DNA from 3 places in the Bacillus sp. NPDC094064 genome. Region 3 is predicted to be linked to each of the others. Evidence: riboswitches for the same ligand, from Rfam matches in the RefSeq annotation. Region 3 holds a riboswitch; each other region holds the start of a gene.
The links. A riboswitch is a leader RNA that binds a small molecule or an ion and turns the genes downstream of it on or off. The one in region 3 is predicted to bind S-adenosylmethionine.
Positions count from the first base shown of each region.

Region 1: linked by a shared signal. The riboswitch ahead of ACQKNI_RS16680 (sugar ABC transporter substrate-binding protein) and the one ahead of ACQKNI_RS05900 (Na+/H+ antiporter NhaC family protein) in region 3 are both predicted to bind S-adenosylmethionine.
Region 2: linked by a shared signal. The riboswitch ahead of ACQKNI_RS24865 (MetQ/NlpA family ABC transporter substrate-binding protein) and the one ahead of ACQKNI_RS05900 (Na+/H+ antiporter NhaC family protein) in region 3 are both predicted to bind S-adenosylmethionine.

Region 1 covers NZ_JBNNUI010000007.1:18,681-29,047, forward strand. The annotation lists gene kdpB (potassium-transporting ATPase subunit KdpB) at 1-44, shown strand, start outside; gene kdpC (K(+)-transporting ATPase subunit C) at 61-642, shown strand; gene kdpDN (KdpD-like non-kinase potassium sensor) at 699-1,853, shown strand; gene ACQKNI_RS16660 (patatin-like phospholipase family protein) at 2,047-2,901, shown strand; gene ACQKNI_RS16665 (hypothetical protein) at 2,971-3,174, shown strand; gene ACQKNI_RS16670 (ABC transporter permease) at 3,281-4,276, opposite strand; gene ACQKNI_RS16675 (sugar ABC transporter ATP-binding protein) at 4,260-5,747, opposite strand; gene ACQKNI_RS16680 (sugar ABC transporter substrate-binding protein) at 5,744-6,856, opposite strand; SAM riboswitch class I at 6,945-7,050, opposite strand; gene ACQKNI_RS16685 (NCS2 family permease) at 7,140-8,441, opposite strand; gene ACQKNI_RS16690 (SDR family oxidoreductase) at 8,663-9,529, shown strand; gene ACQKNI_RS16695 (L,D-transpeptidase) at 9,598-10,359, shown strand.
Region 2 covers NZ_JBNNUI010000015.1:56,950-67,316, reverse strand. The annotation lists gene ACQKNI_RS24880 (SDR family oxidoreductase) at 1-49, shown strand, start outside; gene ACQKNI_RS24875 (methionine ABC transporter permease) at 88-756, opposite strand; gene ACQKNI_RS24870 (methionine ABC transporter ATP-binding protein) at 731-1,771, opposite strand; gene ACQKNI_RS24865 (MetQ/NlpA family ABC transporter substrate-binding protein) at 1,784-2,596, opposite strand; SAM riboswitch class I at 2,681-2,795, opposite strand; gene ACQKNI_RS24860 (NAD(P)-dependent alcohol dehydrogenase) at 2,876-3,784, opposite strand; gene ACQKNI_RS24855 (FAD-binding oxidoreductase) at 4,016-5,452, shown strand; gene ACQKNI_RS24850 (MFS transporter) at 5,449-5,982, shown strand; gene ACQKNI_RS24845 (DUF3981 domain-containing protein) at 6,061-7,782, shown strand; gene ACQKNI_RS24840 (multidrug effflux MFS transporter) at 7,902-9,161, shown strand; gene ACQKNI_RS24835 (hypothetical protein) at 9,422-9,928, shown strand; gene ACQKNI_RS24830 (DUF3951 domain-containing protein) at 9,947-10,162, opposite strand; gene ACQKNI_RS24825 (YusW family protein) at 10,346-10,367, opposite strand, start outside.
Region 3 covers NZ_JBNNUI010000002.1:246,370-256,736, reverse strand. The annotation lists gene ACQKNI_RS05930 (DUF3922 domain-containing protein) at 1-155, opposite strand, end outside; gene ACQKNI_RS05925 (response regulator) at 152-784, opposite strand; gene ACQKNI_RS05920 (sensor histidine kinase) at 781-1,836, opposite strand; gene liaF (cell wall-active antibiotics response protein LiaF) at 1,836-2,576, opposite strand; gene ACQKNI_RS05910 (PspA/IM30 family protein) at 2,684-3,346, opposite strand; gene ACQKNI_RS05905 (flagellar basal body rod protein) at 3,394-3,750, opposite strand; gene ACQKNI_RS05900 (Na+/H+ antiporter NhaC family protein) at 3,980-5,296, opposite strand; SAM riboswitch class I at 5,391-5,496, opposite strand; gene ACQKNI_RS05895 (DUF402 domain-containing protein) at 5,617-6,135, opposite strand; gene gltP (glutamate/aspartate:proton symporter GltP) at 6,204-7,478, opposite strand; gene ACQKNI_RS05885 (murein hydrolase activator EnvC family protein) at 7,981-9,243, shown strand; gene ACQKNI_RS05880 (hypothetical protein) at 9,343-9,501, shown strand; gene ACQKNI_RS05875 (sodium-dependent transporter) at 9,528-10,367, opposite strand, start outside.

The sequences.
Region 1 (10,367 bases), on a different contig from region 3:
TTGGAATTAAAGTAATTGATATAATTGTCGGCTTGTTCATATAAGGAAGAGGGGAAAAAGATGGCGAAGAAACAAAGTATACTATCACCAATCATCCGTATTACTTTTACATTTTTAGTGTTGTGCGGACTTGTATATCCGCTTATTGTTACTGGGATTGCACAAGCAGTAATGAAGGATAATGCGGATGGAAGTCTAATATATAATGATAAAAATGAAGTGATTGGCTCTAAATTAATCGGTCAAAATTTCACAGATCCACGCTATTTTCATGGGCGTGTTTCTAGTATTGAATATAAAGCAGAAGCGTCTGGTTCAAATAACTATGCACCGTCTAATCCAGATTTAGAGAAACGAGTAGAGAAAAGTATTGAAGAGTGGAAGAAACAAAATCCGAGCGTTCCAGTTACAGAAGTACCGATTGATTTAGTGACAAATTCAGGTTCAGGGCTTGATCCTGATATTAGTCCGAAGGCGGCTTCTGTGCAGGTAGATCGCATCTCGAAATTAACGAATATTCCGAAAGAAACACTAAATCAATTGATTAAGGAGCAAACAGAAGGTGCTGCACTTGGTTTATTTGGAGAAGATCGTGTAAATGTCTTAAAGTTAAATTTAGAATTACAGAAATTAATGAAATAGTAACAGAGCTACCTCAATCTAACAGATTGAGGTAGCGTTGTTTCGAAAGAAAGGTTGTGTGTGTGTTGTATGCGGATGACTATAAACCGACTTTTCAAAGGCGAACGCCAGAGGAATATTTAGAATATATTCGGCAGCAAAATCGTGGGAAGTTAAAGCTATACGTAGGGGCTGCTCCTGGAGTAGGGAAAAGTTATAAAATGCTCTTTGATGCAAGAGAAATGAAAAAAGATGGAATTGATATTGTAATTGGTTTAATTGAAACACATGGAAGAAAAGAGACGGAAGAAGCGATTGCTGATTTAGAAAAAGTTCCTTTAAAAGAAATAGAGTATAAAGGAAAAGTATTTTATGAACTCGATGTAGAAGGAATTATAAAGCGTGCGCCGCAAATTGTTGTTGTGGATGAACTTGCACATAGTAATATTCCGGGGTCGAAAAATAAGAAACGTTATATGGATGTGCAGGAATTGTTAGATTGTGGAATATCTGTATTATCAGCGTTTAACATTCAACATTTAGAAAGTGTGCATGATATTGTAGCTCAAATTACAAATGTAAAAGTACGAGAACGTATTCCAGATTTTATTTTGCAAAAAGCAAATGAAATTCAGCTTGTTGATGCAACGCCTGAGGTACTTCGGAAGAGATTAATAGATGGAAAGATATATAAGGAAGAAAAAATTCAGCAAAGCTTACAAAATTTCTTCACTCTTAATAATTTAGGAGCACTAAGGGAATTATCGCTTCGTGAAGTTGCCGATGATATGGATGAGAAAATTAGCCAAACCGTTATAGAACCAATTGGGGTGAAAGAAAAAATTCTCGTTTGTGTACAATACAGTTCAACAGCAGAGAAATTAATAAGACGGGGATGGCGCATGGCTGATCGGTTAAACGCCGAATTGTATGTATTAAACGTTGAAAGAGAAAATATAGATTCTCTTTCAGCTAGTAAGAAGCAAACAATTGAAGAGTGGAAGTCGCTAACGAATCAATTTGATGCAAGTTTTGTATTAGAAGAATCGAAAGGAAGGAAGCCAGCGGATGTTATTATTGAAGTCGCGAGAAGATTACAAGTAACGCAAATTTTACTCGGACAATCGGCAAGAACGCGTTGGGAAGAAATACGAAAAGGTTCGATTGTAAATGAAATTATGAGGGAAACGAAGTATATCGATATTCATATTGTGGCGGATCAAAGAGTTTAAAATAGAGGCTATCTTTTTTAGTAGTCTCTATTTTGCCTTGTGCGTGTTTTTATCATGTATAAGACTGTGGACGAAAAATATTTTTTTCAAGCCTTTTGAATATAATTTCTAAAAGAACTCATATATAATAGAAAAAGATACTTAACATAGTGAATAATTAAAGAGTCAATATATATAAAGAGGAGAGAGTAACATGCTTGAAAATACAGGGTTAGTATTAGAAGGCGGCGGTATGCGTGGTGTATATACGGGCGGGATACTAGAATACTTTATGGAACAAGATTTATATTTTCCATATGTAATCGGTGTATCAGCTGGTGCTTGTCATGCAGCGTCGTATCTTTCCAGGCAAAGAAATAGAAATAAGACAGTAAATATTGATTATGCATCGCATCCGAAATATTTATCGTATAAAAACTTATGGAGAAAACGTCAGTTATTTGATATGGATTTCATTTTTCATGAAATTCCAGAAAAACATGTCCCATTTGATTTTGAAACATATTTTAATAGCCCAGAGCGTTTCCTTATAGGAACAACAGATTGTGAAACAGGACAGTCTGTTTATTTTGAAAAAGAGGGAACGAATGATGATGCACTAAATTTATTACAAGCTTCTAGTTCGTTGCCTTTCATTGCACCAGTAGTAAATTACCGTGGTAAACAATTGTTAGATGGCGGGATTTCTGATCCGATCCCAGTTCGTAAAGCACAGGAAGATGGATTTAAAAAGTCAGTCGTTATTTTAACGAGAAATCATGGTTACGCGAAGAAAAAATCAAAGTTCGGATGGGTGGCAGCGAAAGCTTATAAAAAATATCCGAACCTTGTTAACACGATGTTAAATCGTTATGAAGTGTATAATGAAACACTTCACTACATTGAAAAAGAAGAGCAAGATGGTAATTTATTTGTCATCCGACCAGAATTGCCGCTTCAAGTAGATCGTATGGAAAAAGATAAGGCGAAATTACAAAGTTTATATGAACAAGGCTATGAAGATGCAAAGAGACAATTTGCGGATTTACAGGCGTTTTTGCAAAGCTAAAAACCTCTATATAGAGGTTTTTTTGTTTATGGTATAATATGGATAAAGGTATGTGGAGAGGTGATACATATGGAAAATGTATATAAAGGGCTTAGACATACTGGGTTTACTATGATGTTTATTTTTAGTAGCGTATTTTTACTGCGTTGGTTCATTCATGATGAAATACTATTAGATCAGCTTATTGGTTGTAGTGTAGGGATGATAATGGTTATTTCATCAATTTTTATTCAAAAGTATAGTAAAGAATTACAGGTGAATGAGAAATATTAATAATTTGTAACTTCTGTTATCTTTTTCATAGTTTAGGAATAGTGGAGACTTTCGTGTGATTGTTGCAAAAGGAAAGTAGAGCATCGGAATTCGATGCTCTACTCTTTTATTTACGCTTCTTTTTAATAAATGAAAAGGCTAAAGCTGTAATTAAAATGCTGCCTTTGATGATATCTTGTGCATAATAAGGAACGTTCATCATTGTGAGGCCATTTAATATAATTCCAATTAATACGGAGCCGAGAAATGTTCCGACTATATTTGGTTTCTTGGCACCGAACATTGCATAACCGATATAGGAAGCTGCAACTGCATCCATTAATAATGGGGCACCAGCTGAAACTTGCCCTGTTCCAACGCGGCTACATAGAATAATACCACCAATGGATGCAAGTAAACCACTAATCATATAAGCATATACACGGTAACGATCAGTAGGGATACCGGCTAGTCTAGCAGCTTCTCGATTCCCACCTGTCATATAAAAGAAACGACCGTACGTTGTTTTTTCTAAAAATAGATGTGCAATTAAAACGACGATAAGCATGATAATGACAGGGACTGGAATTCCTAAAACGGAACCTTGACCGATAAATAAAAAGGATGGAATAAAATGTCCTGTGGCACCCGACATTCCTTCATAAATTGAAGATCCTTTTGAAAATGTTAAGTGTAGTCCATTAACGATGTACATGATACTTAATGTGGCTAGTAAATCTGGTAGTTTAATTCGGATAACGAGTAGTGCATTTAATAATCCAACTAATAGTCCGCAAAGAATAGGAACAAGTAGTGTGACTAATAGTTCTTGTCGATATAAAACGAGACAGGAAGCAGCGGCAATTGTTGCTAAACTAGCAGTAGAGCCGACTGATAAATCAAACCCGTCTACAATCAATGTAAAGGTAACACCGATCGCAAGTAACGTTACGATAGAAATAGAACGTAAAATATCACTAATATTGTTGTATGTAAAAAAAGAATCATTGACGATAGAGAAAAAAATTGTAACACCTATAATGATAGCAATTGTACTAAATTGATAAAAAAGATGAGTAGGTAAATATAGTTTCTTAGTTTTAGTTTTATGAGCGAGATTCAATGGAATAGCTCCCTTCAGATAAATGTAAAAGTTGTTCAGGCGATAGATCGTTTGGCAAGTATTCACCTACAAACTCTCCATTTGCCAGTATAAGAATACGATCGGCGATATGTAGCGCTTCATCTTGTTCTCCTGTGAAATAAATTACAGAGCTTCCGTTTTCTGTAATGTTGCGAATGAATCGAAAAATGTCTTGTTTCGCAGCTATGTCTACACCTTTAGTTGGCTCGTCCAAAAGAAATAGATTAGGTTTGAATCCATCCCACTTTGCAATTGAGACTTTTTGTTGATTTCCACCGCTAAGTGAGTGAATAAAAGCTTTTGGGTCATTTGGTGAAATACTGAAAGAATCAATTGCTGTAGTAGCATTATTTAATTCGTTTTGTTTTCGTCGCCATCCTGATTGGTGTAAATTAGTGTGACTTATTATATCTTCCGAAAGAAATACACCTTGTTTTCTTCTTTCTTCTGGTACAAGTGCGATTTTCGCTTTAATCGCATCTCGTGGTGTTTTAATTGTTATTGTTTGACCATCTATTTTTGCGCGATAAGTATGACGAGCACCAAATAAAGTTTCGGCAAGTGTTGTTTTTCCACTTCCAATTAATCCGTATATCACAACAGTTTCTCCTTTTCGTATTGTAAGAGAAAGGGGAGAATGATCTTCGCGTAATTGAAGCTCTTGTACTTTAAATAATTCTTCGCTCCCGCATTTTGGCGCTGTATTAATAGGTAGTGTAAGTTGTTTGCCAGTCATTGCTTCCACAATTTGCTGATCTGTAATCTTTGTAATGGCTTCAGAAAGGGAAACCTTCCCATTATGTAATACAGTTACATCATCCGCGAAATTTCGAATCTCGGATAAACGATGAGAAATTAAGATAATGCCAATACCTTTTGATGTTAAATCTTTTAAGAGCTTTCCAAAGGTTTCAACTTCTTTTGGCCCAAGAGAAGAAGTGGGCTCGTCTAATAAAAGATAATTTGTATTGTTAGATAAAGCCCTTGCGATAAGAAGTAATTGTTTTTCATGTAATGAGCAGTTTGAAACATCTTCTGAAACATTTAAATTTACCTGTACAGTTTGCAAGTGTTGTTTAGCGAGTGCGACTAATTTTGACTTTGAAAATAGTACTTTATTTTGCATTGCTAAATGATCGATAAGTACATTTTCTAATACAGATAATCCGGGAATAAGTCCGTGATCTACTTCTTGTGTTACGAAAGAAATACCGTGCTGTTTTGCATCGCGTGGTGAAGTAAAGGAAACAGACTGATTATCAATTTTTATATTGCCAGCAACTGGTTGAAATTCACCAGTTGCTATTTTTAGTAAAGTGCTTTTTCCTGCACCGTTCATTCCTAGTAAAGCGTGCACTTTTCCTTTTCGAATATGAATAGAAACATCTTCTAGAACAGGTGTGGCAACATGATAAGAATGTGTAATGTTTTGAAGAGAGAATGTCATCACTTTTTCTCCTTCTCTAATTTTTTCATCCAAGGAGAATATGCATCTTTTGAGTCTCCCCAACCGTTTATATATTTTGATAACTGATCCATCGTTATATTTTCTTTTGGTAAACTATTTTTCTTTACTAAATAAGGTTCTAGTGAATAAATATCTGGCGTTTGTTCACCAGCAATTTTTTTGTATAAAAATCGCACTTGAACTTTACCTACTTCAGCTGGATCAGTTGCAGCAGTAGCTGTCCAAGGAGAGTTTTCTTTTTGTATGAGTTGTAAATCTTCATTACTTAAGTCAATGCTGTATACTTTTATATCTGTACGACCGGCTTGTTCAAGTGCTTTAACAGCCCCTTTAGCAAACTCATCCCACGAAGCAAAAATTGCTTGTAAATCTCCTTTTTTCGGATATTTTTTTAGTAAGGCTTCTACTTGTGTTTGTGTATCAAGCGGTGTGTTATTACTAGCAGTACCGAATCGTGCAACTTCTTTTATATTTGGATAACGTTTATAAAAAGCATCAATGATAACATTGCGACGTTCCATTGGAGCAAATCCGCCAACCCATACGACTGCGATATTTCCTTGTCCATTCAAATCTTCTGCTAATGTTTTTAAGGATTTCCATGCAAGGCTATAGTCATCTTGATCAATAATCGTTACACCAGGCAGGCGTAGGTCGTTATCAAATGCCACTACGGGAATGTTCGCCTGCAAAGCTTTTTCTACTCCCGGTTTTAGTGCTTCAGAGCGGCCGTGATCAATTAAAATTCCATCCACTTTTGAATTAATAGCAGTATCTAAATTTGCAGCCATTTTTGCTAAATCGTTATCAGAATTGTAGACTTGTACACTGCCGCCAAATAGCTCGACTTGTTTTTTGACACCCTCAATATATTGAGAGGAAAAAGTTCCGATGGACATTTGCATGATTAATGCGATTTTTAATGGCTTCTTCACTTGGCTTGGAACTTCTGTTGGTAAGTTGTTTTCTACTGTTGTAGTCGCTTTTTTCACAGTTTGTTGCTTTTGTGAGGAGATAGCATCTTGTTCATTTGTACAAGCTGTCAATGTAAATAAGAGAAAAATAAGTACGATGGAACATAATTTTTTCATAAAAAAATCCCTCCTAAATTAAGAAGAGAGAGGAGGGAGTGAAAATAAAAAACGCCTTTTCATATAGAAAAGACGTCTTATCATATTACTCTTATCTTTCAACACAACGTGTTGTAAGAATTAGCACCGTGCCCATAAATGGGTCGGTTGCCGGGCTTCGTAGGGCTCATCCCTCCACCTGCTCTTGATAAGACATCGAATATTTAACTATTTCGAATTATTCCACAATTTTGTCGTGTTGTCAAATAATTTTTCATAAAAAAATCCCTCACAAAGAGGGATTTTAATGTGGTAAGAATACCAATTGATAAGCAAACAAAATTCCAAATAAATATATAAGTGGATGAACAGCACGGAATTGTCCTTTTGCCACTTTCATAAGTGGGTATGAAATAAATCCAAGTGCAATCCCTGTTGAGATACTTGATGTAAGTGGCATGCTTAAAATTACTAAGAATGCTGGGAATGCTTCATCGAACGTATCCCAATCGATATATCGAACTGAACCCATCATAAGACTACCAACGATAATTAATGATGGTGCTGTAATAGCTGATACACCAGAAACAGCGCTCACTAAAGGTCCGAAGAATGCTGCTACTGCAAATAGTACAGCTACTGTAACGGTTGTTAAACCAGTACGCCCACCAGCTGCAACACCAGCAGATGATTCAATGTAAGCTGTTGATGGTGTTGTTCCGAACATAGATCCAATTGTTGCTGAGAACGAATCAGCTAGAAGTGCTCGTCCTGATTTAGGAAGTTTTCCATCTTTCATAAATCCGCCTTGTTGTGCAACGCCAAGCAATGTACCTGTTGTATCGAATAATGTAACAAGGAAGAAGGAGAACACAACACCGTATAATCCGTAATTAATTACATCAGATACAGCAGTAATTGGATTTGCAACGATAATTCCTTCTGGTAATCCAGGCATTGATGTAACGCCATTTGAAAATGTTAATTGACCTGTGAAGTAAGCAATCATACCAGTTAATAACATTCCGATAAATAGTGCCCCGTTTATATTTAAAGACATAAGGATAATTGTAATTCCAAGTCCAGCTAATGCTAGTAAAACAGGAGGGGAATGAAGATCACCAAGTCCAACTAAGTTAGATTCATGTTTTGTTACAATTCCTGTTAAGCGTAAACCGATAAAAGCGATAAAAAGACCGATACCAGCAGTAAGTGCATGTTTTAAGTTTTCAGGAATTACTTCCATTAATTTTGTACGGAATGATGTGAATGATAACAAAATTAAAATCATACCAGCTACGAATACAGCAGAGAATGCAATTGCGAAAGTCATGCCTTCATGAGCTTTTACAACAGAGTAAGAGAAGTAAGCATTTAATCCCATACCTGGTGCAATTGCGATTGGTAAGTTTGTAAAGATCGCCATAAATAATGTTCCGACAACAGCAGCGATAATTGTTGCTGTAAATGCTTGTTCAAATGGGACACCTGCATCACCAAGGATGACAGGGTTTACGACAATAATATATGCCATTGTTAAGAAGGTAATAATACCCGCCATAATTTCAGTTTTAATAGAAGTTTTATGTTTTGAAAGGTTAAACATATAAACATCCTTTCTGTTTACGAATAATTTTCACAACAGTTATATATAATATTCGTTTTTTGTGCGTTTTGCAATAGTTTTGCATAAAAAGTTTATGATAACTCATATTTTGTGTCGTAAATTCGAATATTAATCGTAGAACTACGTGTAAATTACGTTTTTTATGTGTAAGTAGTTTTTGTTATTGTGCACATGATAAGGAAAAGGAGCTGATTGAAAGTATGCCGCAGCAAAAAAACTTTGTAACAATGCCTGCGCAACATCAAAATAAACAGCCTGGTATTGAATCATTCATGAATCCACTTCCGCAGTTTGAAGATCCGAATTATAAAGGTAGCGACAAGTTAAAAGGAAAGAATGTATTAATTACAGGGGGAGATAGCGGGATTGGACGAGCTGTGTCTATCGCTTTTGCAAAAGAGGGAGCAAATATTGCGATTGCTTATTTAGATGAGGAAGAAGATGCAAATGAGACGAAACAACGTGTTGAAAAAGAAGGCGTAAAGTGTGTATTGTTGCCAGGTGATTTAAGTAATGAACAACAGTGTAAACATATTGTGGAAGAGACCGTCCGGCAGCTAGGCGGTTTGAATATTTTAGTAAATAATGTCGCGCAGCAATATCCGCAGCAAGGGTTAGAGTATATTACAGCGGAACAGCTAGAAAAAACGTTTCGCATTAATATTTTTTCTTATTTTCATGTTACGAAAGCAGCACTTTCTCACTTCAAACAAGGGGATGTCATTATAAACACAGCCTCTATTGTTGCGTACGAAGGAAATGAAACGTTAATTGATTATTCTGCAACGAAAGGAGCGATTGTAGCTTTTACAAGATCACTCTCTCAGTCGTTAGTGCAAAAAGGGATTCGTGTAAATGGTGTTGCACCAGGGCCGATTTGGACGCCACTTATCCCATCAAGTTTTGATGAGAAGAAAGTATCACAGTTTGGGAGTAATGTTCCGATGCAAAGACCTGGTCAACCATATGAATTAGCGCCTGCGTATGTATATTTAGCGTCTGGGGATTCCACATATGTGACAGGGCAAATGATACATGTAAACGGAGGCGTTATTGTAAATGGATAGTTTTCATCTATAAGAGCAAAGTAAAGCTAATTGCATTTATTATGATATTAGTGCTAGGGAGGATTTAGATGAAAAAAATATGGTGTATCGTAATCCTATTTTTCTGCCTACCAGCTAGCGCTTTTGCTAATACAGATCATTTAATACTAGTGAATCTTACGACAAATCAGCTATCTTTTTTTGAAGATGGAAACTATACGAGGACATTTCCAATAACGACTGGAAGGGATCGCACCCCAACGCCAGAAGGAAACTTTTGTATTATAACTAAATATAAAAATAAAGAATACCATCGTAAAAAGATACCTGGTGGTGCACCGAATAATCCTCTTGGTACAAGGTGGCTTGGATTAGATAAAAAGGAGTATGCAATTCACGGGACAAATAGAGAATGGACGATTGGAAGTAGGGAATCGAATGGTTGTATTCGCATGCATGACAGAGATATACAATGGTTATATGACCGAGTACAATTGCAGACAAAAGTAATCATTTCTCGTTTTCATACGAGTCCCGAATTTGAAGCGAATAAGCTGGGGTATCGCGTTGTGAGCTGGAATGGTCGTAAAGTGGAAGAAGACCAAATTGGAATACTTACGTTAGTAGACCGTGTCAATATATATTGGCAAGAGCCAAATGGGCAATTAACAAAAGTAAAAACAGTATTACCAAACGAAAGGTATGCAGTGTATGCCAAAAGGAAAGATAGAACATATTATATAGGAAACAATTTGTATATTATGGATGAAACGGGAGAAAAAGTTCGTTATGAGCAAATTCCTTCTTCGATTTTAAGTAATATATATAAACGGAAATATAATGTACTGTAAGAGCTACC
Region 2 (10,367 bases), on a different contig from region 3:
GTGGATTACTGGACAAGTTATTCATTCAGAAGGTGGATTTAAAAGATAAAAAGAAGGTATCTCCCCCTGGTGAGATACCTTCTTTTTTTAATCTTTTTTCAATCTTCGTGCAACACCATTCCCTAAAGACTGTAATCCTTGAACGAGGATAATCAGAATAAAGACGGTTGCATACATTACTTCAGGTTCGTAGCGTAAATGTCCGAAGCGATATGCTAAGTCCCCTAGCCCGCCAGCACCTACAAGTCCAGCCATTGCTGTCGCGCCAATTAAGCCGATTGTTGCAATTGTTAATCCAAGTACAAGAGATGGACGGGCTTCTTTCACCATAACGTGCCAAATGATTTTTATAGTAGAAACCCCCATCGCCTGATAAGCTTCAATGACGCCGCGATCTACTTCTAGTAAAGCTGTCTCCATTAAACGTGCAATATAAGGAGCTGTGAAGACGACAAGCGGTACGATAACACCTTTTACGCCAATGGATGTTCCCATTAGAAACTTTGTGAAAGGTAAAATAAAGAATAATAGAATGATAAATGGAAGAGAGCGAATGACATTAATAACTGTATTAAGAATAGGATAGATGATTTTATTTTCATGCTGTCCACCAGGTCTCGTTAAAACAAGTGTGACACCAAGTGGCAGTGCAATAAGAATAGAGATAAGTAATGAAATAGATGTCATTTGAAATGTTTGAATGGTTGCTTCCCATATTACGTTACCCCATTCATCCAAAAAGGACTTGTTTCCCATAGTCTGTTCTACCTCCTTCTACGATGATCCCTTGCTCTTGTAAAAATGATAAAGCACGGTGTACTTCGTTTTCTTCCCCTTGCATATGAACGACAAGTCTCCCATATGCCTCATGTTTTAACTGTGTAATATTACCGGACAAAATATTCGGATATACTTGGAAACGTTTTGTAGCGACAGCTAATGCTGGCTCTCCTGAAGCATTTCCTATAAAAGAAAGAGTTACAATCTCACCAGTAGTTTGTAGTTCTTTTTGTACTTCTTCTGGAATTTTTGCTGCAAATGCGCTGTTTACAAATTTCTTCGTCGTTACATGTTGTGGGTTTGTGAAAATATCTTTCACAGTCCCGCTTTCGACTACAGATCCGTGTTCCATAACGGCAACGCGATCACATATACGCTGGATGACATTCATTTCATGTGTAATGAGTAAAATCGTAATTCCAATTTCTTCGTTAATCTTTAATAGCAAATCAAGGATAGAATCGGTTGTTTCTGGATCTAATGCGCTCGTTGCTTCATCACTTAATAAAACTTCAGGTTCATGTGAGAGTGCACGAGCAATCGCAACACGCTGTTTTTGACCGCCAGAAAGCTCACTTGGATATGCATCTTTTCGATTAAAAAGATCGACAATGCGTAAATACTTTTCTACTCTTTTTTCAATTTCCGCTTTTGGAATACCAGCAAGGCGTAACGGTAATGCGATATTTTCATAAACGGTAACAGTTTTAAGTAAATTGAATCCTTGAAAAATCATCCCGATTTTTTGTCTCGCTTTTGCTAGTTCTTTTGTCGATAAAGTTGTTAAGTCTTGATTGTTAACAATGATATGTCCTGTCGTTGGCTTTTCTAATAAATTTACACAGCGAATTAATGTACTTTTACCAGCGCCGCTATAGCCGATGATTCCAAATACTTCGCCTTTTGCCACTTTAAGAGAAGTTGATTTAAGAGCTTCGACATTCCCTTTTTTTGTTGAAAATACTTTGGAAATATTTTTTAATTCGATCATTATAGTCAGCTCCTACCAAGACGGTAAAACAGAACCATCAAATTTTTTCTCGATAAATTCTTTTACTTCTTTAGATTGATAAGCTTTCTTTAATTTGTTTACGACAGCATCATCTTTATTTTCAGTACGAACAACGACCCAGTTCACATACGGTGAATCTTTCCCCTCGCGGAAAATAGAGTCTTTCGCTGGACTTAATTTTGCACCTAATGCAAAGTTTGTATTGATTGCAGCTGCTTTCACTTCGCTTAGTTGTGTTGGTAATTGAGATGCCTCTAATTCAACAATTTTTAATTTTTTTGGATTTTCAATTACATCTTTCGCAGTTGCCTTTTCTGTAGCCTTTGGATCAACCTTTAAAACCCCTGCTTTTTCGAACAGTTTCAAAGCTCGAAGTTCATTCGTCGGATCGTTTGGTACAGCAATTGCGTCGCCCTCTTTTAATTCCTTTATATCTTTTAAGCTTTTAGAATATACACCCATAGGGAATGTTACTGTTGAAAATACTTCCGTTAATTTCATGTTGCGTTCGGCTTTAAATACATCTAAATACGATTTCGTTTGATAGCTATTTACATCAAGGCTTTTTTCATCTAAAGATACGTTCGGTGCTACATAATCATTAAATACTTTTACATCAATTTCGAGACCATCTTTTGCTGCAACTTCTTTTACCTTTTCAAAAATTTGTTCATGTGGTCCGCCTGTTACACCGACAGTAATCTTTTTCTCATCTAATGCCTTAACTTCTTTATCTGAGCTGGCGCTACATGCGCCTAATAATAGTACTGCTCCGCTTACAATGCTTAGTAATACTTTCTTCATCTATAATTCCCCCTTAATATACATTCCAAAATAAAAAGCACCTCTCAAAATAAGAGAGGTGCCGAATAGACAAAATAGGTTCCTCTCTTATCTTCCAAAACGAAAACTCGTTTTGCAGGAATTAGCACCTTAGCTTATACGTTATAAGCTCGGTTGCCGGGCATCATCGGGCCAGTCCCTCCGCCACTCTTGATAAGAGTATGTGTATGTAGTTTTTTAATATGGTACTAATAGTAAATCTTACAAAAAGAATTGTCAACAATATTTTCAGAATATATTTTATTTTAAGGTAATCGAAACGTTTCCTTTTTTGCGCCCTGTTTCTACGTACATATGGGCCTCTGAAATGTCTTCTAACGGATAAGTTCTATCAATAACAGGCTTTAAATTTTCTGTTTCAGTTAGTTTTTTTAGTAGAAACATATCTTCTTTACTTACCTTTGCCATCATGCCATTAACAGATACATATACACCAGTAGGCGTTAATGCTTTTTTTCCAAGGGATCTTTTATGTTTTCCAACAGCATCAAATATAATATCATAGTATTCACCCTGCTTCGTAAAATCTTCTTTCGTATAATCGATTACTTTATCAGCCCCTAAAGATTGCACTAGTTCAAAATTTGAATTGCTACAAACAGCCGTAACGGTTGCGCCGAAATATTTAGCAAGTTGTACGGCAGCTGTTCCTACGGATCCAGATGCGCCGTATATGAGCACTTTTTGCCCTCTTTTTATACGGGCCTTTCTTAGGAAGTGTAATGCCGAAGTTCCGCCAAAGGGAATAACTGCGGCTTCTTCATACGTCACATTGGTAGGTTTTAATGCTACTAATCCACTTTCATGTACACATGTATATTCTGCATAACCACCAACATTAAGCTCTGTTAATGCAAAAACTTGGTCTCCTTTTTTAAATAGAGTTACATCCGTTCCTACTTCTTCGATTTCCCCGGATAATTCTACGCCGAGTATAGGTTTTCTAGGTTTTCTGAAACCCAATATAATCCGCATAGGAACCCAAAATAAGAGGGGGCTATTAAAGCCACGTATTCTACAATCTCCAGTCGTTACACTTGTTGCGTGAATTTTAACTAATACTTCATTCTTTTTAGGTTTAGGCTTTTCTATATTTTGAAGCTGGAGAACATTAGGTGGTCCATACTTTGTGCAAATAATAGCTTTCATAATGACCTCCTGAAATTAGTTGTTTTCTTTACATCATATTTAAGTATTTCTTGAAACATGTTGTTATGAGAGGAATAAAGTTTGAGCCAATACAATTGCCAGCAGCAAAGTGATAGTCTTGATGAGGGAGGGACCTGAAATAAGTGGGCTCTCTCTTTTTTGTTAATACTTTCTTCTTAGGAAAATAGGTACAATATGAAGAGGAAGAATGTTAGAAGAGGAGAGTGCCATTTGAAAAAAAGAAAGATAGTAGTTGTCATTATAGCGTATACGGTGTTGTTAACAGCGTCTATACAGACGTATAAAAAACAACTCGATCATCCTATTATGAGTGATGTAGGTAAATTGCTTCCGACAAAAATAAAACGTGTTGAAAGTGCTACGGATGAACATTCGTTAATAAAATTAGTGCAAGATGCAAAGGTTTCAGGAGAGAAGATTTCCATTGCGGGTATGCAACATAGCCAAGGCGGACAGACGTATTATCCGAACGGTACGATGCTTGATATGAAAGGATATAACGAAATATTAGAGTTTGATCCGGAGAAAAAGAGGATTAGGGTACAAAGCGGTGTTACATGGAATGATATTCAAAAGAAAATAAATCCATATGGTCTTGCGGTTCAGGTGATGCAGTCTCAAAATATTTTTACGGTTGGTGGTTCATTAAGTGTAAATGTACATGGACGTGATATTCGTCATGAAGCATTGATTGATACAGTTGAATCATTTCGACTATTAATGGCAGATGGTACTGTACGTAATGTAAGTAGAGAAGAGAATGCGGATTTATTTCCCTATGTCATCGGTGGTTATGGGCTATTTGGTGTCATTTTAGATGTGACGCTGAATTTAACAGATGATGAATTATATGAAATGCACACGAGAATGATAGATTATAAAGAATATACGACGTATTTCAAAGAGAAGGTAAGAAAAGATGAAAATGTTCGTATGCACTTAGCGCGTATTTCTGTCGCTCCACATTCATTTTTAAGAGAAATGTATGTGACAGATTATGTATTGGTAGAAAATCAACAGAGGCTGGAAGAGTACAGTAAATTAAAAGAAGAAAATATTATAGCAGCACCGAAATTTTTGCTTGGATTATCACGTTATAGTGATTGGGGAAAGAATACATTTTGGGATATACAAAGAAGTTATTTTGAGCGTACAGATGGACAGTTTGAGACGCGGAATAATGTGATGAGATCAGATAGTGCTTTTATGGAATATGAAAATCCGAACCTTACAGAAGTGTTACAAGAATACTTTGTTCCTATAGGCTCCTTCACGGAATATATAGATGATTTACGTACCGTATTAAGTGAAGAGGAACTGAATTTACTCAATATCACGATCCGTTACGTGGAAAAGAATGAAAATGCAGTTTTATCCTATGCGAAAGATGATATGTTTGCGTTAGTTCTTTTAATTAATCAAGGGCGCTCTGAAGATGAAATAAAGAAAACAGAGGGTGTCATTCGAAAAATGATTGATGTTACATTAAAGCATAACGGTAGTTATTATTTGCCGTATTATTCTTATCCAACGAAAGAGCAGTTAAGGAGGGCATATCCTCGTATAGAAGAATTCCTTCAGAAGAAGAAGGACGTAGATCCAGAAGAGAGATTTATGAATTTATTTTATAGGGAGTATAAGAAATGACATATAGAAGATTTGTAGCCTCACAAAGTATCATTATGATGGCAGGAAGTATGGTATTTCCTTTTTACATTCTATTGCTTCGGAATGTCGGGAACAGCTTCTCACAGTTTGGATGGGCTTATGGCTTATTTGCTTTAACTGCAGCGCTTGTATATCCGTTAGTAGGAAAGGTGTCTGATAGAGTAGGCGATAGAAAATTATTAATCATATATGCTTGGTCTATGGCGATATTAATGCTTTGTTTCCCTATTGCCAGTGAAGTTTGGCATGTGTATATTCTTCAAATTGTAATGGGGATTTTAGGTGCCGTGCAGCGTAATACAGAGAAAACGTCGCTAGCAAGAAAGGTTGCACAGGAAAAGGCTGGTTATGAGATTGGGAAATATCATGTGTGGACATCAATTGGAGGCGCAATAGCAATTATTGCAACGGGGTATTTAGTAGACTTCTTTACAATTGGTACGATTTTTTATATTGCATCCATCTTATATGTAGTGAGTGGAGTTGTATTAAGTAGTAAAAAAGCATAATCATTCCCATTTTTACCTTATTAACCTTTATTTGTTATACTGAAAGGGAAAACAAAAGAAAAGGGGACATTGCCTTTGATGAAATTTTTAGTTTTAGCTATTCTCACTTTGTTTTTGATTCCATGGACACGAGGCGGTAGTAATAAACTTCGAGCGGTGGATAAGAAAGGGGATGAGAAGGTTGTAAAGGGTAAGAAATCATCTATTTTAGTTATTCCTATTTTATTTTGGATCGGTATAGCAATCTATGAATACCTTTGGCTAATTGATGATCGAGTAGATTCGATTCTTACTCATTATTCTGTTGCAGTAGCAATTTTAATTGGGCTTGTTTTATTTTCACAAGAGAAGGTAGGTAAGTTAGAGGGGACATTAAAAGGACTTCTCATGTTTGTTTTACTCGCAAGTTACGGCTATTTTGGTTATTTGCATGATATAGTAATCACGCAAAAGAAGTATGATTCTGTTGTTAAGGTAGAGAAAGAGATTTCAGAGCCATTTACTGAAAATGATCAGCCGTTTACAGTTCCGCCAAAAACTGCGGAGAATAAGATGAAAAAAGTATTTGGGGATATTCCGAAAGTTGCTTATTTTGAACTAGGAGAATTAACGCCACAAATGGTAGATGGCGAGGCTTTATATGTAGCGCCAATTGAAGTCTCAGGATTTTTTAAAGCGCGTAAAGCTGAGACGATTCCAGGGTACGTAACGATGTCAGGTACGAATCCTGATGCGGAAGCGAAACTGCATCTCGGTTATAAAATGAAGTATGTACCAAGCATGTTTTTCGGTAATAAATTAGAGCGTGTTGTACGACAAGCAGAACCAAATTTAATCTTTAAAGGGAAACCTAAATTCGAAGTTGACGATAAAGGAAAACCGTATTACACAATGACGTATGGTGAATTTATTTCAGGAAGATCAGGATTTGAGGTAGAGGGTGTTGTAGTAGTAGATGCACAAACAGGTGAGGTAAAAAGATACGATAAAGGAAAGGCACCTAAATTTGTTGATGGCGTATTAAATCACGAGACCGCATCTACGTTAAATACGTACTTCGGTAAATATATTCACGGATTTTGGAATACAAAATTCTCGCAAACTGATATGAAGATTCCAACTGAGTGGGGGACGAAAGAAGGAGTTACACCAATCTTCGGTAAGGATGGAACTCTATATTACTTTACCGATTTTACTTCTCCAAAAGAAGGAGTAGATTCTGCGTTAGGTTACTCACTTATTGATGCGCGTACAGGTAAGCTGTATTATTATAACGGAAAAGAAGTAAAAGGAATTATGGATGGTTCAGCCGCTTCAGAAGTAGTGGATAATTCCTTTAAAAGAGAGAAGTGGCATGGAACGATGCCGGTTATTTATAACGTGTATGGAAAACCTTCTTGGATTGTACCTGTTATTGATGACGGAGGATTAGTACGTGCTCATACTGTCATATATGCTTCTAATGCGAAAGTATTTGCAACAGGTTCGACGCAAAAAGAAGCACTGGAGAATTATAAAAATGCGCTGAGCGGAAGTGGAGATTCATTTAGACCGACTTCAAATGGAAAAGAAGCGCAAAAAGAAGGTATTGTACAACGAGTATATAAAGAAAAATCAGGTGAAAATACAATCGTGTACGTACTGTTAGAAAATGAACAAAAAGTATTTATGATACCTGTGAAGAAATTCCCATATGCTATGTTTACAGAAGTGGGAGATCCAATTCAAATCACATATTTAGATACAGGAGAGACTATGTCTTCCGTATCTAAATTTACGAATAGTAATTTGAAAAAGTAAAGCGATAGAATCTCTATCGCTTTTTTTTTACGGTATGAAACAGGAAAATGTACTATACTTGACGTATGTTTATGTTGTAACTATAATTGTTACGATTTAGTAGTTATGAGAAAGGGTGAATGGAAAAAGTGAATGGAGTTAACCACGAAATATATAAGCCTGTAAGGACAAACAGGTTATGGATGATTCTTGTACTAGGGACACTTACGGCGATTGGACCATTATCTATTGATATGTATTTGCCTTCTTTACCGAAATTAACAGATGATTTACAAACGGGTGCATCCCTTGCGCAGCTTACATTGACAGCTTGCTTGCTTGGGCTTTCAGTAGGACAATTATTTGTCGGTTCCATTAGTGATATTTACGGAAGGCGCAAACCTCTTATTATTGCTCTTATTATTTATGTAGCTTCTTCTTTACTTTGTGCTGTTGCACCATCTATTTGGAGTTTAGTGCTTTTACGTTTCTTACAAGGTGCTTCAGGGTCTGCTGGTATCGTTATATCACGTGCAATGGTACGTGATATGTACTCAGGTTCTGAAATGACGAAATTCTTCTCGCTTCTCATGTTAGTAAACGGAGCAGCACCTATTTTGGCACCGATTATCGGGGGACAATTGTTACAGTTTACAACATGGCGCGGTGTCTTTATCGTTCTTGGAGCAATTAGTATATTCATGCTACTATCAGCGACGTTCGTATTACGTGAAACATTACCCCCTGAAGAAAGAGAGACAGGTGGTCTGTCAGGAACATTGGCAACATACGGAAAGCTTCTGAAAGATCGTTTGTTTATGGGATATGCATTGTCACAAGGCTTAGTAACGGCGGCAATGTTTGCGTACATTTCGGGATCACCATTTGTGTTGCAAAATATATACGGAGCATCCCCACAGCAGTTTAGTTTGTTCTTTGCGATTAACGGTATTGGTATTATTATTGCTAGCCAAGTTACGGGGCGTTTAGCAGGAAAAGTGAATGAGAAAACATTATTTGTTTCTGGTATTATTATTGCGGCGGTTGGTGGTATATCTCTACTACTTACAATCGCACTTGGAATAGGATTAATTGGTGTGTTATGTTCGTTATTCCTTGTTGTATCAAGTGTTGGGGTTGTATCAACAACTGGTTTCTCTTTAGCGATGAGAAATCAAAAGCAAGCAGCAGGAACAGCATCTGCGTTATTAGGTTTATTACAGTTCATTTCAGGAGCACTTGTAGCGCCGCTGGTAGGTATTGGTGGAAGTAATACAGCATTGCCGATGGGTGTTGTGATAGCTCTTTGTGAAATTGGTGCTGTACTATGTTATTTATTTATGGCAAGAAGAAGTGAAAAGCAGTTTGAACTGCAACAAAAACAAAATGTAGAGGCTTAATAAAAAAGAGTTGATTCAAAGGAAATATTTGAATCAACTCTTTTTTTATTTTTTGAAATAACTTCTACCCATTTGTAAGTTGATAGAGTAAAGTGATGCAAAAGTTATTTGCATAAAGTGACGATACTGTGACAAAAATGTTGGTATATACATTACGATAGCGTCTTAAGTGTAAAAAGTAGGATGTTCTCGGTATAATAACAAGTGGAGATAAAAGAAACTATAATGAGTAGTAGCTGTAGATAAAAGGAGAGTTAAAGATGAAGAAGGTTTTGGGTGTTGCTGTAATGGGAAGTATGATCCTTCTAGCGGGATGTAATGGAAATAAAGATACGAAAGAACCACAAGAAAAAGTAGAGCAGCAATCTACTGAACAAACAGAAGAGATGAAAGAATACAGTGCAGTACATGAAAAATATGATTTGAAAATGAATAAAGAAATCAATAAAGCATTACAGTTATTTGAAGTGGCAAAAGAAAAAGGCGGTAAGGAAATAACGAATGCTACATATAAAGAAGACGTGCAAAAAGTAACAACGAGCATGTTAGAAGATATTGATAATATACGTAAAGAAATTCGTGTTCCAAAGTCGAAAGAGGAAGAACATGAGTTATATGTTGGTTTCTTAAACGAATCGGAACAAGCGATGAAAAAATTACAGAAGCTAGCTAAAGAAGAAGATTCATCGTTGATTCGTGATATAGAAATTAATTTTGCAACAGCATCAACATACTATAAACGTTTTCAAACAGAAGCGAAAAAATAACCTTGCGCATGCGCAAGGTTATTTTTTCTTCTTCCCATCACCGTCTTCATCTTCACATACTAACACTTTCTGCTCTTCGTGAAATTCGGAAATAGTTTGTCCGGTAATATTATCGAAGGGGGTGTAAAAAGAAGTAATACTTTTCTTTTTAATGAAGAGTTTGTAGAACCCGATGATGACAAGTATGACGATTGTTAATGGTAATCCTATAGTAGCTAGAAGTAAAGGATCCATCATGTAACTCCTTTAATATAATTTTTTTTATTATAAGTGAAAACTGAGATTTTTAATAAATAATAGCATTAAAAACAGATCCTAAAGAGTTAATTACGAACGGACCGTTCACGTTAAAAGAATGGGAGCATAGCCAAGCAATTACCGTATAAAAAATAAAGAAGTAGGCAATCGCCTACTTCTTTATTTTATTTCTCTTTTATAT
Region 3 (10,367 bases):
CCTAATTTTTTCGATTGATCCATTCCAAATATTGTTTGGACTAACATATACATTCTCCCCTTTGTATGTACTGTTAACACTATAATGATAACGCTTACATAAGTTATCGTCAATAAAGAGCTTTGGCAAGATGAATAGCCAAAGCCTCTTATCATTTCGTCAATTGATGTCTAAATGCATAAATAACCGCTTGTGTTCGGTCACTTACATGTAACTTATTTAAAATATTACTCACATGTGTTTTCACTGTTTTTAGAGCGATAAATAGTTCATCTGCAACTTCCTGATTACTTTTCCCCTCTGCAATTAATAACAAAATTTCATATTCTCTTTCTGTTAAATCTTCATGCAAAGGTTGTTCCTTCTTCTGGCGCATACGCGACATCATTTTACCAGTGACTTTCGGCTCTAATACGGTTTCTCCATCATAAGTAGCTCGTACAGCGTCCGCAATATCACTTGCTCTTGATGTTTTTAATAAATAACTTGTTGCTCCGGCCTCAATAACAGGATACAATTTTTCATCATCTAAAAAACTCGTTACAACAACAATTTTCGCTTCTGGCCACTCTTGAATAATAGCCCTTGTTGCTTCAACTCCATCCATATCATCCATGACAAGATCCATTAAAATAATATCTGGCCTTAATTGCAGTGCTAGCTCTGAACCTTTTCTTCCATTTTCGGCTTCTCCAACTACTTCAATATCTGGCTGGGTTGATAAATACGCTGATACACCCATGCGAACCATTTCATGATCATCAACTAACAACACTTTAATCATACTTCTCCCCCTTTCTCAATCATAATTGGTACTTTCACTTCAATTTGCGTACCTTTTTTTGGAAAACTAAGCACTTTTAGCGTCCCACCGATTTCGTGAACACGCTCTTGCATAGATCTTAAACCATATGAACCTGCCTTATTAACTCCTACTTCAAATCCAACACCATCATCAATGATTTTTAATATCGCATATTGATCAATTTTCCGAAGACGTACTTCCGTTTTCTTTGCTTTCGCATGTCGTAACGTATTTGATAGCGCTTCTTGCACAATACGGAATAAATGGTCTTCTACACCTTTTTTTAATTCAATAGGTTCGATAAGCCATTCAATTTTCATATGTTGTTTTCGCGATAATTCCGTTAACAACTCTTCTATACCTTCAGTCAGTTTTTTACCTTCTAATTGTACAGGACGTAGATGAAGCAATAATGCCCTCATTTCTGATTGGGCATTTACAACCATATTTTCAACAAGCTGTAATTGTTTTTTTGTCGTATCTGGAAATTCAACCACTTGTTCATTAATCGCTGACATCATCATCGACATTGCAAAAAGCTGCTGACTTACTGAATCATGCAATTCCCTCGCTAATCGATGCCTTTCTTGAGAAATCGCTTCTTGCCTCATCTCTTCATTCCAATGAGCTCGTTCATTCGTTACTTTTTGAAATAGTCCCGCTTGCTCCTCTAATCGACGAGCAAGAACAATTACTTTTCGTTCCACTTCATGAAATTCATCGTCCGCAGTAAACGAAACATCACTCGGAAAATTCCCTCGTTCTACTTCAAATAGAAACGTATTTAATCCTTGTATACGCTGCTCTATATAATAACCGATTGCATACCCTACAATTCCCCCGATAAGTAAACTTGTAGTCATAATAAACAAGCCAATTGGAACAGAAGCGATGGATTCTTTCCATAGTAAATCATAAACTTGTTGTTCACTTTTCCATACATATACAATTATACAGATAAGTGCGATACTAACAGAGGACAACATAGAATAACGAATATACATCCACGAAATATTTTTTTGTTTCTTCATTATACTTTCCTCACTTCCGTATCGCCTACGACAAGCGAAGAAATAATTTTAATACGGCGAGGAGCTTCTTTATATTGCTCTGTTCTAAATGTAACATTACGGTTAAATCCTGTTTCTTCATGTCCTGGTAATAACACCCGTCCAACAATAACAGAGTGGTTTAAAGACAATTCAATATCGTACGGCACATATAAACGAATGTTCCCAACAACACCTCGAATAACAATTACTGTCTCTCCTTCTGGAATCATCGCATTCGTTAAATCAATTTCAACATCACAAGCACCATATTGAACATTAATATCCTCAAGTTCATAAATATGATCCATCATTCGGACATTACCTACAAACATATTTTTCAAATATGGCTCTGTGCGATATATTTGCTTCTCTTCATTTATATATCCTTTTTCTTTAATTTCAACCTTCATTGCTTTTTGCTGCTGTCCTTGCTGAATCAGTTGATAACCAATTAAAGCTAAACAAGCAAATACTACGAGTACAAAGGCTGCTGATGAGAATAAAAAGAATAAGAATACTATACCGCCAACAAATAAAAATACATTTCCCCTAACATAACGATTTTTCTTACGATAATGCCTTCCAAACATAATCATAATAAATGCAAAAATTAGACCACCTGGTTCAAAATGTCCAAGTATCATATCAAGAAAAAGACCGAATCCAAATATGATGAGGAGCATCCCCATTAATTGCGTTTTTGAAAATTGCTTTTTCATTTCAGCTCCTCCCCTCTTCGTTACATATACATAGAAGAAAAGGCATTGCTTTCCAACACCTTTTCTCCTATCACTATATCATAAGCCTGTTTTATAATATACTACAATTATTTTGTTACTTCCTTCGTTAACGACACTTCACTTTTTTCTTTCATTTCACGCTCAAGCTTTGCAATTTTCATATCAAATGTGTCACGCTCATGCTCCTCATTCATACGAGTCTCTAAGTCACGAATGTGATCTTCAATTTCTTCAAATCGTAAGAACGGATTATTTTCATCCATTTTATGCATAGCAGTATTCATACGACGATTTGCATGTGCCATATTTTCACGTGCCATTAGTTCCATACGCTTTGCATGCATTTCTTTTAATTTATTTTTCATTTCGGAAAGACGACGCTCTAACTCATCAATCTGCTCTACAACACCTGCATACATTTCTTCTAATCGAGTTACTTGCCCTTCATAATAAGCTACCTCTTCTAACGCACGCTCGTGCAATTGTAATTCGCCTGCTTCTTGAGCAATAACAGCTTGCTTTGATCTTTTATTAACAAAATAGCGTGCTTGCTCAAGCTCACGAGCGAAGTTAGATTTTAATGTTTTATGACGCTGAATTAGCTTCTCAATTTTTGTTATTTCACGCTCACTATCACGTAAATATTGGTTTAACATAGCAATTGGATTTTTTCTTTCTTTCTCATCTAACACGTTATGAAAATCAGCTAAAATTGCATCGCGTACACGTCCGAATAAAGATTGTTTCATTATAAATCTTCCTCTCTTCTACTTTATTTATAATTTGATTTATTGTTTTAGTTTTTCATTAATTTGTTCCACTCATCTTCAAAGTTGCTATATGGTTTAGAACTTTCTGAAGCAGCGTCAACAACTACATTTTTTTCTTTTTTCCACTCACGGTATCCATAGTATAAAACTACTAAAGCAGCGATACCGATTAATGCTGGTGAATGTGATAGGGCAATTGACAAGCCGATTAAACCGACAATACCCCAAGCTAACTTTCCAAAAAATGATTGTGCTCGCACAAATGATTTGTAGCTCCAGTACACTACTCCTGCTCCGATTGCGAATCCTACAATACCAGCAAGACTACCAAGAGCAATTAGAGCCAAAATACCGGCCGCGATAAACGCTAGAAATTGTTTCATCTTGTGCTTGCCTCCCTTCGATTTGATACTCTTATCTTAACTATTTTTTCATCTTTCCATAACGAGCTTAAGAACCGTTTTCGACTCAGACTTAAGACCGAGTTGCATTCAGCCTTTCGTAAAAACATATGGCGGGATAGACTGATTTACTTTTTTATTACACATAAAAAGCCGTACAGAGAATATTCCCTGTACGGCTTTCGTTACTATTAATAAACTTCATTTTTAATTATGCTGTTTTATGATACTCTTTCTTTCCCGCCACTTTAGAAAACCTCGGGAAACCGATTAATATAGAAATGATTCCACATACTCCAACTAAGATTGGATAAAACGCATATGGTAACAATTCAATCGGAGATAAAGCCGCAAATCCTGCTGCCGTTAACATTTGCGCACCATACGGAATTAACCCTTGCACACAACATGAGAAAAGATCTAGTACACTCGCTGATTTACGAGGATCAATTTCATATTGATCTGCAATGTTTTTCGCAAGCGGACCTGTAAAGATAATAGAAATCGTATTATTCGCTGTACACATATTCGTCATACTCACTAAGCCAGCAATACCAAACTCTGCTCCTTTTTTCGAACGAATATTACGTGTTAAAAGATTCATTAAATATTGAATGCCACCATTATATTGAATCAGTTCGACCATACCACCAATTAAAATAGCAAGTAATACTAACTCCATCATACCGCCTATTCCAGTCGTTACACTTTTAAAGAAACTCTCTAACGTGTAACTGCCATCTAAAAGACCAATAACGCCGGATAATACAGTTCCACCAGTTAACACAATAAGTACATTCCAGCCAAGTAGCGCTGTAATAAGTACTCCTGCATACGGTAAAATCTTTATCCAGTCAAAGCTATGAGCTTTAATGTCTGTATCATTACCTAAAGTAATCATTACTAATAGTACAATTGTAATGATAGCGGCTGGTAATACAATTAAAAAGTTCGTTTTAAACTTATCTTTCATTTCTGTTCCTTGTGAACGTACAGCTGCGATTGTTGTATCTGAAATAAATGATAAATTATCACCAAACATCGCTCCACCAACAACCGTAGCCATCGTAAGTGCAATTGAGATATCAGTTTGCCCACTAATACCTACAGCAATTGGTGCTAACGCAGCAATTGTTCCCATTGAAGTACCCATCGCTAATGAAATAAATGCCCCTATAACAAAAATTCCAGCTACGATAAATCCTTGCGGTAAAATTGATAACGCTAAGTTAACTGTAGAATCAACGCCGCCCATCCCTTTTGCTGTTTCAGAAAACGCTCCTGCAAGTACAAAAATCAGAACCATAATCATAATATCTGGGTTCCCTGCACCTTTAGCAAATCGTTCCACTTTTACATTAAAGCTTTCTTTACGATTCATCGCTAAAGCGACTCCTACAGCAATTGAAATTGCTACAAGTATCGGCAATTTATAGAAATCACCTGTAATAATTCCAGAACCAATAAATAGCGCCAAAAATATCCCAAGCGGTAATAAAGCCAAACCATTTCCTCTCGTTTCTTTCAAAGTACCATCTCTCCCTAGTTTCAACCTTTTTCTAATGAATAACAAAAGACCTCTTCCAATGAGAAGAGGTCTTATACATCTATAAGAAACACTCTTCTCATCTTTCAAGCACATGCTTGCTGGATTTGGCACAGCACTCTGAAATCGAGTCCGCTGCCGAGGCATCGTAGGGCCAGTCCCTCCGCCTCTCTTTATAAGAAGGTTTCATATTTATTTTTTAATAATAATTTCTTCCCTAACTTTACTTGCTTACAAAACAAAAGTCAATTATTTTTTGTATAGATTTTTTTGGTAATTATACAAAAATTTGAATGCAATAATCATTTTAACTTTTTTATTTCTTCTTCCAATATTGAAATCCAATAAAATTCACTCTTTTTTATTGTATCTATTATCCATTTTGTTGTATGCCAAGCTAACTCATATTCTTCCTTTGTAACATCGTCATTTTTATAAGCATCCTCTAACTCATCTTCATCCAATACATATATTTCACCATTTGGTAACAATACTACATCTAAATATAAATCATCAAAATAAGGTAAACCACGTTCGTCTATTTCATATTCCTTCGCTACGTCAATATAATATTGCACTAATTTTTGTTGATCGTCTAACATAGCTGTAATAGCAAAGTTTTTCCCGCTTATAAAATATTGCATCCATGTATACCCGTCATCTGCAATACAAAGCTCTTTACCATTGTATTCTTTATAACTAGGCTCTCTCACTTTTTTTATATCTAATATCCCTAACATACCTGCTTTAACTTGCTTGACTATATAATTTTTCTCTATTAGCCGCTTCCACGAAGAACCGTCACCATATTTTCGTTTCATTACGTCCGCTCCTCTTCTATATATAGAAAAGCTCTCACATATTATGTGAGAGCTTTTTCATATTATAATTAAGCCGCTTGACCCTTTTCAGATATCTCTTTTAAATAAGCTTGTCCTTTTTCAGCGTCATATTGACCTTCCCACTTAGACATAACTACAGCTGCTAAAGAGTTACCTACAACGTTAACCGCTGTACGAGCCATATCTAAAATACGGTCAATACCAGCGATGAATGCTAAACCTTCAGCTGGAATACCTACTGTACCAAGTGTCGCTAATAATACAACGAATGATACGCCCGGTACACCCGCGATACCTTTTGAAGTAACCATTAATACAAGTAATAATGTAATTTGTTCCGTAATGGATAAATCAATATTGTACATTTGCGCTAAGAAGATTGCTGCAATTGCTTGATATAAAGTTGATCCATCTAAGTTAAATGAATAACCTGTCGGAATAACGAAAGATGTAATCGCTTTCGGGCAACCGAATTTTTCCATTTTCTCCATAATTTTCGGTAAAACTGTTTCTGAACTTGCTGTAGAATACGCTAAGATCAGCTCGTCTTTTAAAATCTTAAAGAATTGGAAAATGTTAATTCCGAATATTTTCGCTGTAAGTCCTAACACGACCACAACGAAGAAGATCATTGCTCCGTATACTACAATGAGCAATTTCCCTAATGGAATTAATGAAGAAAGACCAAATGTAGAAACTGTAACACCAATTAATGCGAATACACCAAATGGTGCAAATTTCATAACTTGGTTCGTAACGTAAAACATGGCGTCAGCTACACCTTGGAAAAATTGTAGAACTGGTTTACCACGCTCACCAATTGCTGCTACACCTAAACCAAATAGTACAGAGAAGAAGATAATAGCAAGCATATCACCTTCAGCTAATGATTTCATGATGTTCGTTGGAACAATATTTACAAATGTATCCGCAAACGAATGACTTTGTACTTGTTCTGTTGTTTCTGCATATTTAGAAATATCTGTTTTTGTTAATTGATCCATATCAACGCCTTTTCCTGGTTGGAAAATGTTCGCTATTAATAGACCAACAATAATTGCAATTGTTGTAATAATTTCAAAGTAAAGAATTGTTTTTCCGCCTAGTCGGCCTAGTTTTTTAACATCGCCAACACCAGCAACCCCAACAACAATACTTGCTACAACAATCGGCACAACGATCATTTTAATTAATCGGATGAAAATATCGCCAATTGGCTGTAAGTACTTCGCAACTGCTGGATTATCAAAGAAAATCGCACCAACTGCAATACCTAGTGCAAGACCAATTAATATTTGCCATGCAAGTCCTATTTTTTTCATACTTGTTGTAACCCCCCTCGATGTGTCACTCTATCTATCTCTCATTCTATCTATATCTATAAAACTAAGAAATTAAGAGTATTACATATTATTCGACAATTCACTACATTTTGCCTCTGTTAAAAATCATAAATCAAAAATTAAAATCTGACAACTAAATAAGTTTGCCCGAACGCAAATAATTTTCTTGACAAAAACAAAACCCATGTCAGAAAACCTCACATGAGAACGATTCCTTACCAGTTTTTTATTGGCTTTTGCAATAATATTTAACTATATAAAACAAACGCACTTCCCCCCTTTATTTTACAAAAAAAGGAACGATATATTCTCTTTGCTGCACTTATAAAAAATGTAACTACTATGACAATTAAACTTAAAAGATGATAAATTCCGACAAAACTTAGCAATTTTATAAAATTTTCTTTACATTATGATTACAGCGATAGACACTCCTCTTCTTATGATATATAACATTCATAGGGAAAGGAGCCAAACAACAATGAAAAAGAAATTTGCAGCGTTTAGTGTTTTAGCAGCAGGAACGATTTTTGTTTCTCCCCTACTTTCACCTGTATACGCTGAAACGAATCAAGATAAATTATCTAACATACAATCAGAATTAGATGGCAAACAAAATGACTTACAAAATAAATCAGTTGAGAAAGAACAAATAGAAAAAGAAATTCAAGAATTACAAAAGAAAATCGACGAATTAACTACTTCTATTAATAAAAACGAAGCTGAATTAAATGATACGAAAAAAGAAATTAGCAAAACACAACAAGTAATTGCTGAAAAAAAGAAACATATAGAGCAATTACAAACAAACATAGATACGCGTCAGGAAATTATTAAACAGCGATTACAATCTATGCAAGAAAAACCTCGTACAAATATGATTACAGAGGTATTAACAACTTCTACAAACATTGCTGATCTTGTTGATAATATGTACTCCGTAAGTTTAATATTAAACAACGATACAGATATTGTGAAAAAACAAACATCTGATCAAGATGCTGTAACGACAGAAAAAGAAGCTGTTGAGAAAAAAGAGCAGCATCTGAAAGAATCTGAGCAAAAATTAGTACAAAAACAGCAAGAATTACAAAATAACCAACAGCAGCAACAAACTTTTATTAACGATCTACATACGAAAGTAGCAAAAGTAGACTCAGAGATTGAAGGATTAGAAGAAACAAAAAGTATTTTAGAAAACCAGCGTCAAGCTGTTCAAAAAGCAATTGAAGAAGAAAAACGTGCTGAGGAAGCTCGTAAAGCTGAAGAGGCACGCAAGGCTGAAGAAGCTCGTAAACACGCTACCGCATCTGCTCAATCCGCCCCGACACCACACGATACAAATATTGGCGGATTTATTAAACCGGCAGCCGGATCGAAAACTTCAGGATTTGGTACACGTTCTTTAGATAACCATAAAGGAATTGATATCGCTGCTTCAGGAACAGTACCTATTGTTGCTGCTGCTGACGGCGTCGTTATTCGCTCAGAATTATCATCTAGTTATGGAAATGTTGTGTACTTATCTCACCGTATAAACGGAAAAACATATACGACAGTATATGCTCATATGAGCAGCCGTTCTGTATCGAATGGACAAACTGTAAAACAAGGCGATCAGCTTGGATTTATGGGGAATACCGGTCAATCATACGGACAACATTTACACTTTGAACTTCACCTTGGGGAATGGAATGTCGGTAAGACAAACGCAGTTGATCCATCTCCTTATATCGGATTATAAAAAACTCGGTGCATACCGAGTTTTTTATTTACACTTCACACAATATAGGCCTTCCACATAGAATACAACTAAATGCCTACATTTTACGAGGTGGTTCATATGAATACACAATTACAACAAGAAATAGAAGAAGCTAGAGAAACGTACATTGGCCGGTTATTTACATTTGGTGGCTCAGCGTTATTTTTAATCGGTTCATTCATCGCAGTCGTCACAGCTTATAAAGCATATAATCGTTTATTGCATTCATCAACATAAAAAAGACGGGGATTCCCCCGTCTTTTTTATGCAAACATTTTAAATACACCTATCGCATTTAAAAACACAATGATTACAGTTACTGGAATAATATAACGAAGTAAGAAGAACCAAATGTTAAATAGCGTTTTCCCTTTCGTTTCCGTTACTTCTAATTCTTTCATTAGTAACTCTTTGCTCATTTTATTTGGTACAAATAGCGAAATAGCTAGTACCCCTAGCGGCAGCAACACATTGCTTACCGAAAAATCGACGAAATCAAAGAATGTTTTTCCAAATATTTTCACATCACTCATAACCCCAAATGATAACGCTGATGGAATTCCAACTGCAAAAATAAGAATACCAATTAATAATGATGCGGACGGACGCTTCTTCTCATTATCTTTCGCAACAGATGCTACAACAATTTCAAGCATCGAAATTGCTGATGTTAAGGTCGCAAAGAAGAATAAAACTAAAAACATAACAAAGAAAAATTGTCCGAATGGTATTTTCGCAAATACAGCAGGAAGAACGATAAATAATAGTCCAGGTCCTTCAGTTGGCTTAACTCCTAACGCGAAAATTGCCGGGAAAATTGCTAATCCTGCAAGCACTGTAATAAAAACAGTTAAACTTACAATAGATGTTGCTGATTTCGCCAAATGTTCCTCTTTCTTCAAATACGAACTATACGTTACCATTACTGAGGCACCTACTGTTAGCGAGAAGAAAGATTGTCCCATCGCATATAAAATCGTATCTGCTGTAAGCTTTGAAAAATCTGGTTTTAAGAAGAACTCTACCCCAGCCATAGCACCATCAAGCGTTAACGCACGAATAATGATAGCAATAAATAAAATAAATAATAGCGGCATCATGTA